3 regions of the Bacillus sp. C-3-6 genome follow, and region 2 is predicted to be linked to each of the others. Evidence: riboswitches for the same ligand, from Rfam matches in the RefSeq annotation. Region 2 holds a riboswitch; each other region holds the start of a gene.

Region 1 (3,291 bases), 840 kb from region 2:
TATTACCGAGTTCTTCCGCTAAACCGATTAAAATTCCTTCGACTCCACGAATGTAGCAGAGACGATACGAGTTCTCGTACTGAACTACTTCGCTAACGAGCTCTGCACCATGCTTAGTGAGTCTGGATACCATTTCGTCAATATCTTGAACGGTGAACATGACGCGTAGATAACCGAGGGCGTTTACAGGAGCTTTTCGGTGATCTGCTATAGTAGGAGGGGTGAGAAATCGCGAAAGTTCAATTCGGCTGTGGCCATCTGGAGTGACCATCATAGCAATCTCTACGCACTGAGAACCGAGTCCAGTTACGCGACCAGCCCATTCACCTTCGACATTGGCTCGACCTTCGAGATTCAAGCCAATCTCCTCAAAGAAAGAGATTGCGTCATCAAGGGATTCTACAACGATGCTGACATTGTCCATTCGTAGTAATTTGTTTTTTGCCATAGTCTTATCTCCTTATGTATAAAAATTTATTATTTAATCATCCTCATAATTATACTACTAAGTAGTTACAAATTCCTTTCAGTCAAAAACACCTTGTCATAGTATAGGAAAATGTGACAAGGTGTTTTTTTATATGTCATATAGCATCTTGTTAACGAACAGCTTTTATTTAATAGGAAGGAAGTAGATTAATATGATTTTTTTATAAGTGTTACTGAGCATATCAAATTAGCTCATTTGTACTAAAGGCCCAATTTTCGCCATAAATGATTGATGTAGCGCCTCAACCCCTGTTACTAAATGAAGGCGGTCAATAACGACAGACACTTTAATTTCTGATGTACTTACCATTTTAATATGAATATCTTCTTCTTTTAAAGTAGTAAACATATTTGCAGCGACACCAGGGTTAGATACCATGCCAGATCCTACGATTGATACTTTTGCTAAGTGATTTTCATGTTCTACAGATTCGTAGTGGAGAGTTTCTTGATTTTGTTCCAAAACTTTTAAAGTTTCTCTTAAATCATTCGAGTGAATGGAGAAAGAGAGATGTACAGTTCCTTCATTTGTAATACTTTGAATGATGATATCTACATTAATGTGTGCTGCTGCTAATGTAGAGAAAACTGTTGAAAGCGAGCCTTGTTCTAGTCCTTTAATTGTGACACGTGTAATGTTATCCTCAAATGCAATACCTTTAACGATTGATTGTTGTTCCATGTTACATTCTCCTTTTACAATTGTTCCGTTTTCTTGTTCCATACTTGAGCGAACTTCTAAAACTACGTTATGATTTTTAGCAAACTCAACAGCGCGCGGGTGTAATACGCCAGCACCGAGATTAGCAAGCTCTAACATTTCGTCATAAGAAATTTCGTCTAATTTGTAAGCGTCTTTTACAACTCGTGGGTCCGTTGTATATACGCCTGTCACATCCGTATAAATATCACATTTTTTTGCTTTAAGTGCAGCGGCTAGTGCGACAGCAGTCGTATCAGAGCCACCACGGCCAAGCGTTGTAATTTCATTTTCTACACTTATACCTTGGAAACCAGCTACGATAACAATTGTGCCTTCAGCAAGATAAGATTGAATACGATCTGTATGAATGTCAGTAATCCGTGCACTACTATGTACAGATTCTGTCGTAAGACCAGCTTGCCACCCTGTTAATGAAATTGCACGATAGCCTTTTGCTTGCAGTGCCATTGTTAATAATGAAATAGTTACTTGTTCTCCTGTAGATAGAAGCATATCCATTTCACGTTTACTTGGATTTTCTGTAATAACGTTAGCGAGTGCGACAAGTTCATCCGTGCTTTTTCCCATTGCTGAAACGACAGAGACAACGCTATGACCTCGTTCATATTCTTCAATAATTAAATTTGCTACATGTTGAATGCGCTCGACGCTTCCGACAGAAGTGCCACCAAATTTTTGAACAGTTGTTTCCATTACAAATTCCTTCTTTCGTCTATTTTTAAGAATAGATTAGGAAATATATAAATCCCAATACTCCTGTAGTTACCAGAAAGACAAACAAAAAACACCATCTCAAATAAGTGAGGATGGTGCTGTTACAGGAAAAGGGAAACAGAAAACGGAGCTAATAAAAAAACCGCCAAAAAAGGAATATCATAAAAAATGATATCTCTTTTTTGTAGATAGCTCTTCATACGTACACGTCTGTACATATGACAGTTCTGTTTCTATTCGAAAACAGCCCCAATTGATAAATGCAGAGAAACTTATCAATTTCGGCAATACTTCCTTTCATCTAAGTTCATAGACATCTCTGTGTCTCCATTAGAATACTCATAAGTATCGCAACCTCTATCTCACGTTTTAGGCGAGAGTGTTTGATTTATGAAGTTGTTGGTAACATTTGTTTTATAATAATTTAAATTTTTCGGGGAATCAAGTGTTTTGTATATATTTTAAAAATTCTTTCTTTTTCTGAGGGAGTTTGTGAAAAATGTAGCAAAATAAATTCATTGCATGTACATTAAACTTATAGTGCATAGGAGGTGGGAGAATGAAAAGGAAACAGCCTATTTATGTTGCGACAAAAATGAACACGACGATGGGAAAATTATGGGAATATACGCAAGAACCAGATATACATACAGAGTGGGATGCTCGCTTTACTGAAATTTCGTATTTAGAGAAAAAAGAAGGAGAACCACAGAAGTTTTTGTATAAAACAAAGATTGGATTTGGGCTTGAAATAGCTGGAGAAGGGGAATCAATAGGTGAAATAAGAAAAGAAACTGGTGAAAGAATTTCTTCTTTAAAATTTTGGACGGATAATACATTATCTCTTATTAAAATAGGACGTGGTTATTGGAAGTATACGCCGAATAAAGAATACATCCATTTTGAGACACAATATGATTATGATACAAGATTTGGTCGTATAGGAAATGTGATAGATTCCTATATTTTTCGTCCGTTATTAGGTTGGGCGACTGCTTGGAGTTTTGATGCCTTAAAATTATGGTTAGAAAAGGGGCTTCATCCTAGGTTACTAATTAGAAGAACAATGACGTATTGGCTCGTATGTTTTTTATTTGCTTTTGTATGGATATATCAAGGGATAGTGCCAAAACTACTTTTTACTCATTTAGAAGAAGTAAAGATGCTTTCTGTATTAATCGGTTCAAATGAAAATAGTGTATATATACTTAAAATAATTGGGGTGTTAGAAATAATTTTCGGTGTTGTATGGCTGTTGCCAATAACAAAACGAAAATTATTTATACTGCATATTATTGTATTACTAGTTTTAACATTAGCGGCAGGATTTACGAATATTGCAAGCTTTACAGGGCCGTTTAATC
Region 2 (3,291 bases):
TATTTCATCTGTAATATTACACATGTTAAGTATATGATTAATTGTTGCTTTAGCCCCACGTTTTTCGTTCTCTGCATATTTTGAAATATACTCTAAAGCAAATAATTGAGATCTTGATAATTCCATAATCAAACCTCTCCTTTAATTAAAATGACCTTAATCATTTCAATTAAAAGTGCATTTTTTCCTTCTTATGCAACTAACCTAATTTATTGAACAAAAAGTACTTTAATACAGTCTAATTACAGATACGAGCATTCTTTACGGGTAAATCCACACATTCTACAGAAATGTGATATCCTAGCCATCGCTCAGCAATATGTTCAAATGATAAAACAGATCCCGTTGTAAAAAAACGATGCTTCGGATTCAGATTGTCAGACAAAATTCCTTTGTGCTGTAAAATGGTACTTAACTCTATCGCTGTTTCTTCTGCAGAACTAATAATCGTTACAGCCTCTCCTAGTTCCTTTTTAATATAGGACTCTAAAAGTGGATAATGCGTACATCCAAGAATTAACGTATCTATATCTTCTTTCGTTAATGGAAGTAAAGCTTGTTTCACTTGCTGCGTGACATATGCTATATCTTCTAATCGATTTTCTACAACTGTAGCTAAAGTCGGACACGCATGACTATACACTTCCAAATATGTATCAAGCTCATGTAATGCTTTTTCATACATATTAGATTTTATCGTACCTACAGTTCCAATTACTCCGATTTTCTCTTTCTTTGTTACTTTAATTGCCGCTCTTGCTCCTGGATGTATAACGCCAATAACTGGAATGGAAAGTGCTTCTTGCAGCGCAGTCAATGCAGCAGCTGCAGCAGTATTACATGCTACGACTAGCGCTTTTAATGGAAACTGTTTGAGGAACTCAACCATTTCAAATACGAAAGATTGCACCTCCTCTACACTTCTTGGCCCATACGGGCAACGCTTATTATCACCAATATAATAAATGCTTTCTTTAGGCAATTGTCTTATAATTTCGCTCGCAACTGTTAATCCCCCAACTCCCGAATCTAACACACCTATTACTGAATGTTTATGACATACAGACATTTATTTCATCCCCTTTTCAATCATCTAGCGCCAATAACATGTATTATATTACGAAAATTCAAATATCACATAACAATCCCTCTTACTTTTAATCACAAACTCTTCTCTATAATCTGATTATTACTATATCCATTGACGTATAAAAATACATTTGTTACTCTTAAAGACGTTAATTTAATATTTAAATCCTCATTCGTATCTCGGTGAGGTAGAGGTTGCAATCATTAAGAGTATCATTTCAGGAGATGTAGTGGCATTGATGAAGGAATGAGAAAGGAATGGTTGCCGAAGTAAGTCGTGTCCACCATGCACGCTTGCTGGGTCTGCATTTAATAAGTGCAGAACTGTCACAAACGTTTCGTTTGTGGAGAGCTATCGAGAGGTATGTCGTGGGTTTCTTATAAGATAGAAAGCATGTAGCGGCAGATTACGTGCTTTTTTTGTTTTGTTTGGGACTTCTCTTCTCTACTAAGAAGACATACATATCTCCTCGCTTGACTTGGTTATACTAACTTTGGAGGTATTTTCTATGCAACAAAAAAAATGGGGCTTTTGGGTACTAACAGCTTTCGTTGTCGGTAACATGGTTGGCGCTGGTATTTTCATGGTGCCAAGTACGTTGGCACAAACAGCAAGCCCACTCGGTGTCACTTTAGCTTGGTTAACAACAGGGTTTGGTGTTTTAATGCTAGCTCTTGTTTTCGGTAATTTAGCAATTCGTCGTCCTGATTTAACGACAGGACCACAAAGTCATGCATATGCTTTATTCTCAACACCAAAAAAGAAAAAAATGGCTGGATTCAGTATGGTATGGGGATATTGGGTTGCAAACTGGGCAAGTAACGTTGCCATCATTACATCATTTGCGGGATATTTATCACTCTTCTTCCCAATTATGAAAGATACGCGACTACTATTTTCAATCGGTTCTTTTAACATAGAAGTCGGAAAACTAATTACATTTATGATTTGTTCCATCTTACTTTGGGGAACTCATATTATATTAACAAATGGTGTAAGCGGAGCTGGAAAACTAAACTTCTTAGCAACAACAACGAAAGTAACTGGATTCCTTTTATTCATCGTCGTTACGTTATTTGCATTCGAAGCTTCTAAATTTGGACAATGGTACACACCGATGATTGATAAATCAGGTGCATCACACGGTCTTCTTTCACAAGTAAATTTAGCTGCTCTTACAACGCTTTGGGCGTTTATCGGAATTGAATCAGCCGTTCTTTTATCAAACCGTGCTGTTTCTCCAAAAACGGTAAAACGTGCAACAGTTGCGGGATTACTTATTACAGTTGCGATTTACTTAGGAATTACAATTTTAACAATGGGTGTACTTCACGTTGATAAATTACAAGCTTCTGAACGTCCATTAGCAGATGCATTAAACGCTGCAATGGGTCATGGCGGCGGGAAACTGATGGCATTACTTGCTCTTACTTCCCTGTTCGGTTCTATCTTAGGCTGGATTTTATTAAGCTCAGAAGTACCATATCAAGCAGCAAAAGAAGGTTTCTTCCCTTCCTTCTTCACGAAAACAAATAAAAAAGGAAGTCCAATTTACTCATTACGATTAACAAACATTATGTCGCAAGTGTTCCTATTCTCAACATTATCAGGAACCATTGCGGAAGCTTATACATTCGTTATTACCGTATCAACACTGGCCTACCTCATTCCATATCTCGTTTCACCAATCTTCCAGTTAAAACTAGTCGCAACTGGTGAAACATATAAAAATGAAATGCGGGCAAGAATTACAGATGGCATAGTCGCAGTTATCGCACTTTGCTACGCACTATGGGTTATTAAAACCGGCGCATCCGATATAAAAACGTTCCTTCTCGGAATTGGTTTATTCGTAATCGGATTTGCTTTCTATCCATTAATGAATCGTGATCAGAAAAAAAATAACGAAAAGAAAAACGGGCAAGTTGCATAACGCAATTTGCTCGTTTTTTCTTTTGTAAAACATATATAATAGAACAAAGAGGTGAAAAACATGTCAATCGAATCGCTATGGAGCAGTCGCTTCCAACAACATATTCAAAATATCATTACATACTTTGCACGTATGATTAACGGTTTACTATATAGCTTTATCTTTATTTCATGCGTTGGTGCATATTATTATGCTCAGTTTCTAAAAGCATCTCCTTCTAAAGGAATATCTTTAATAATTATAACGATTGTACTTACATTCATTATAA
Region 3 (3,291 bases), 2.0 Mb from region 2:
GTTCTAATCTATGTATAGCTGCTTTCGCTTCATCAGTAATGCGAATGTTCATTATATCCCAACCTTTATTTATATTTCCTTTATTATTGCAAAAACAGGAGCAATAGGGAAGTAAAGAGGTTTGCAACAAAAAACGAGCAAACAAATTTGTTTGCTCGTTTCACTTTATTTTAGTTCACATTTATCAAGTGGAATCACTTTTGTTTTTTTCGTAAATTTATAACCTAACCATAGTACTAAGAAGAGTGGTAAACCGATGTAAGAAACGAGTACACCGTTCCAATCAATTGCTTCACCCATAAATGCGCCGTAGTTTTGTCCTAAAATTACGATGATACAAAGTGTAAATGCGAAGATTGGACCGAATGGGAACCATTTTGCTCTATATGGTAAGTCATTTAAATCTTTTCCTTGTGCGATATATGCTTTACGGAAACGGTAATGACTAATTGCAATTCCAACCCATGCGATAAAACCAGACATTCCGGATGCGTTTAATAACCAAATGTATACAACACCATCACCGAATAAAGAAGCAATGAAAGCAATACTACCAACAATTGACGTTACGATTAACGCGTTAACAGGTACACCGCGGCTATCTAATTTACCAAGAAACTTTGGTGCTTTTCCTTGGCGTGCTAAATCCCAAAGCATACGAGTTGATGCATACATACCAGAGTTACCAGCAGATAGTACAGCAGTTAAAATAACAGCGTTCATAACAGAAGCAGCAAAGGCAACGCCCGCTTTTTCAAAAATAAGTGTAAACGGACTTACTGTAACATCACTTGCAGCAAGGCTTTCAGTTGTATAAGGAATTAATAAACCGATAACGAGAATCGCAAGGATATAGAATAAAAGAATACGCCAAAAGATTGAACGAATTGCTTTTGGGATATTACGTTCTGGATCAGACGTTTCACCAGCAGCTACTCCTAATAGTTCAGTACCTTGGAATGAGAAACCAGCTGCCATAAACACACCGATAATTGCCATGATACCGCCGTTAAATGGTGCATCTGCAACAGTGAAGTTTTTAAATCCAACCGTTTCACCGCCCATAATTCCAAAAATCATCATGAAACCAACAATTAAAAAGATAATAATTGTAACTACTTTAATAAGTGCGAACCAATATTCAGATTCACCAAACCCTTTAACAGATAAATAGTTTAAAAGGAAAATAATAGCTAAACATAATCCGCTCCAAATAAGAGAAGGGGTATCTGGGAACCAAAATTTCATAATTAATGTTACGGCTGCAAGTTCAGCAGCAATCGTAATTGCCCAGTTATACCAATAGTTCCATCCAAGTGCAAAGCCAAGTGATGGATCAACAAATTTTGTTGCATACGTGCTAAAAGATCCAGTAACAGGCATGTAAGCTGCAAGTTCAGCTAAGCTTGTCATTAAAAAATAAACCATAATTCCAATTGCGGCGTATGCAATTAATGCGCCACCAGGTCCAGCTGTATGGATGACACCACCGCTGGCAAGAAATAGTCCGGTACCAATTGTACCACCGAGAGAAATCATCGTAAGGTGACGAGATTTTAATCCGCGTTTTAATTCACCTTGTCCTTGTGTAGTTTGCGTTTTAGAGGTAGATTGATTTGTTGCGCTATTCATGTTCAACACTCCTTTTCTTGTAGGTTAGGAAGGAGCGGGGGAGAAAAATACAAAAAACCGCCAAAGGAATTTGGCGGAACGTTTCACAAATAACCACCCCATCATACCCTTCCGTTAAGATAGCACCCCACGTTTACACGGTAATTTTGTAAACGTGACAGTTCTGTTCCTTTCGGAGACAGCCCCAGCTCATATTTCCAGAGAAGAAATATAAACTTCGGCAACTTTTCCTTTCAAACGGAGTCAGCTGACATTCTCTGTGTCTCGTCCGTTTTACTATTAAAAGTCGCAACCTCTACCTCATCGGATTGATGAGGATTTATATATTGCTAAGATTTTTAATATATGGCAATTGTAATGACTTTCTGAATATATTGCAAGATATTTTGTTAGGAAAAGTCAAAAAATATCGGTTATTGTATAGGAAACGCTTGCAAAACTCCACCCGAACCTACTATTATGTAGCAATAAGCAAAGAAAAAATTGTTATACAAATGTTTCGCAAAAAATATTGAAAAACCCTCTAAATTAAAAGAAAATTCAGAAAAATATAATTCGACATTCATAATAAAGCCATATTATTTGTTATAATTAGAGTAACGTTTAAGCAAAAAGGGGAAATCAAAATGAAATTAGAAACAGAAAGGCTCTATATAGTGCCGTGTACAGAAGAGAGGATTCAAGTCGCTAACGAGCAAGGATACAATAGCGGCCCGCATATTGTAGGGCATGTAAAGAATGTAAAACAAGATGCAACTTTATTGCCATGGGGGGCGTGGTATGTTCTTCGAAAAGAAGATGATAGCATTTTAGGTGATATTGGGTTTAAAGGGAAACCAAACGAGGATCAAACAGTAGAAATTGGCTATGGATTCATTGAGAAATATTGGAATCAGGGCTATGCAACAGAAGCTGTAAAAGAACTAATCGATTGGGCTTTCAAAACAGGTGAGGTAGAAACAATAATTGCAGAGACACTTCTAGATAATTATAGTTCGATGCGTGTTTTAGAAAAGTTACATATGAAGAGAGTAAATGCTACAGAAACGATGATTAATTGGAAAATAGAAAAATAAAAAATACCGCTCTAAATTGGGCGGTATTTCTTATAGTTATGGTAGCATTTGCTTCTGATCATTCGGATACTCAGCCGTTGACGTATTAGGACGATTGGAATGATTACGAACAGCAATGAAAATAGAAATAATAACGACAAGACCAACTGCAACGTAAGAAAGTGAAATAATAGTTGGATCCACTTTAAATGTAGTAAGCAGTGTACGAATGTTTGTAAAGATAATAAGACCACCAACTAATACGCCAAGTAAATGAGAAGGAACGATGCGAACTAGCCATGCCGCGATTGGTGCCGCTACGATACCACCGAGCATGAGAGAAAATACCCAAACCCAGCTTACTTGTTCCCAGCCAAGTGAGATGAAGAAGCCAATTGTTGCAGCAAGTGAAACAGGAAATTCACTCGTATCTACAGATCCAATAACTTTTCTAGCTTCATTTCCTCTTGCTAGAAGAACGGGGGTCGTAATCGGCCCCCAACCACCGCCACCAGTTGAATCAACGAACCCAGCGAATAAACCAAGCGGTACAAGTTGTTTTGCAGACATACGCTTATTTGAAGTGACAATTTGTTTTTGAATG

What was found. Region 2 has a riboswitch for lysine ahead of ACW0JX_RS04525 (amino acid permease). Riboswitches for the same ligand answer to the same signal wherever they lie in the genome.
Region 1: linked by a shared signal. The riboswitch ahead of ACW0JX_RS08945 (aspartate kinase) and the one ahead of ACW0JX_RS04525 (amino acid permease) in region 2 are both predicted to bind lysine.
Region 3: linked by a shared signal. The riboswitch ahead of ACW0JX_RS14970 (amino acid permease) and the one ahead of ACW0JX_RS04525 (amino acid permease) in region 2 are both predicted to bind lysine.

The regions. Positions count from the first base shown of each region.
Region 1 covers NZ_CM137247.1:1,720,794-1,724,084, forward strand. The annotation lists gene ACW0JX_RS08940 (VOC family protein) at 1-448, opposite strand, end outside; gene ACW0JX_RS08945 (aspartate kinase) at 677-1,906, opposite strand; lysine riboswitch at 2,109-2,295, opposite strand; gene ACW0JX_RS08950 (DoxX-like family protein) at 2,487-3,291, shown strand, end outside.
Region 2 covers NZ_CM137247.1:879,739-883,029, reverse strand. The annotation lists gene ACW0JX_RS04535 (DUF3626 domain-containing protein) at 1-126, opposite strand, end outside; gene racE (glutamate racemase) at 239-1,069, opposite strand; lysine riboswitch at 1,271-1,452, shown strand; gene ACW0JX_RS04525 (amino acid permease) at 1,599-3,023, shown strand; gene ACW0JX_RS04520 (ABC transporter permease) at 3,084-3,291, shown strand, end outside.
Region 3 covers NZ_CM137247.1:2,901,393-2,904,683, reverse strand. The annotation lists gene ACW0JX_RS14975 (iron-sulfur cluster biosynthesis family protein) at 1-52, opposite strand, end outside; gene ACW0JX_RS14970 (amino acid permease) at 166-1,632, opposite strand; lysine riboswitch at 1,745-1,938, opposite strand; gene ACW0JX_RS14965 (GNAT family N-acetyltransferase) at 2,259-2,708, shown strand; gene ACW0JX_RS14960 (sulfite exporter TauE/SafE family protein) at 2,745-3,291, opposite strand, start outside.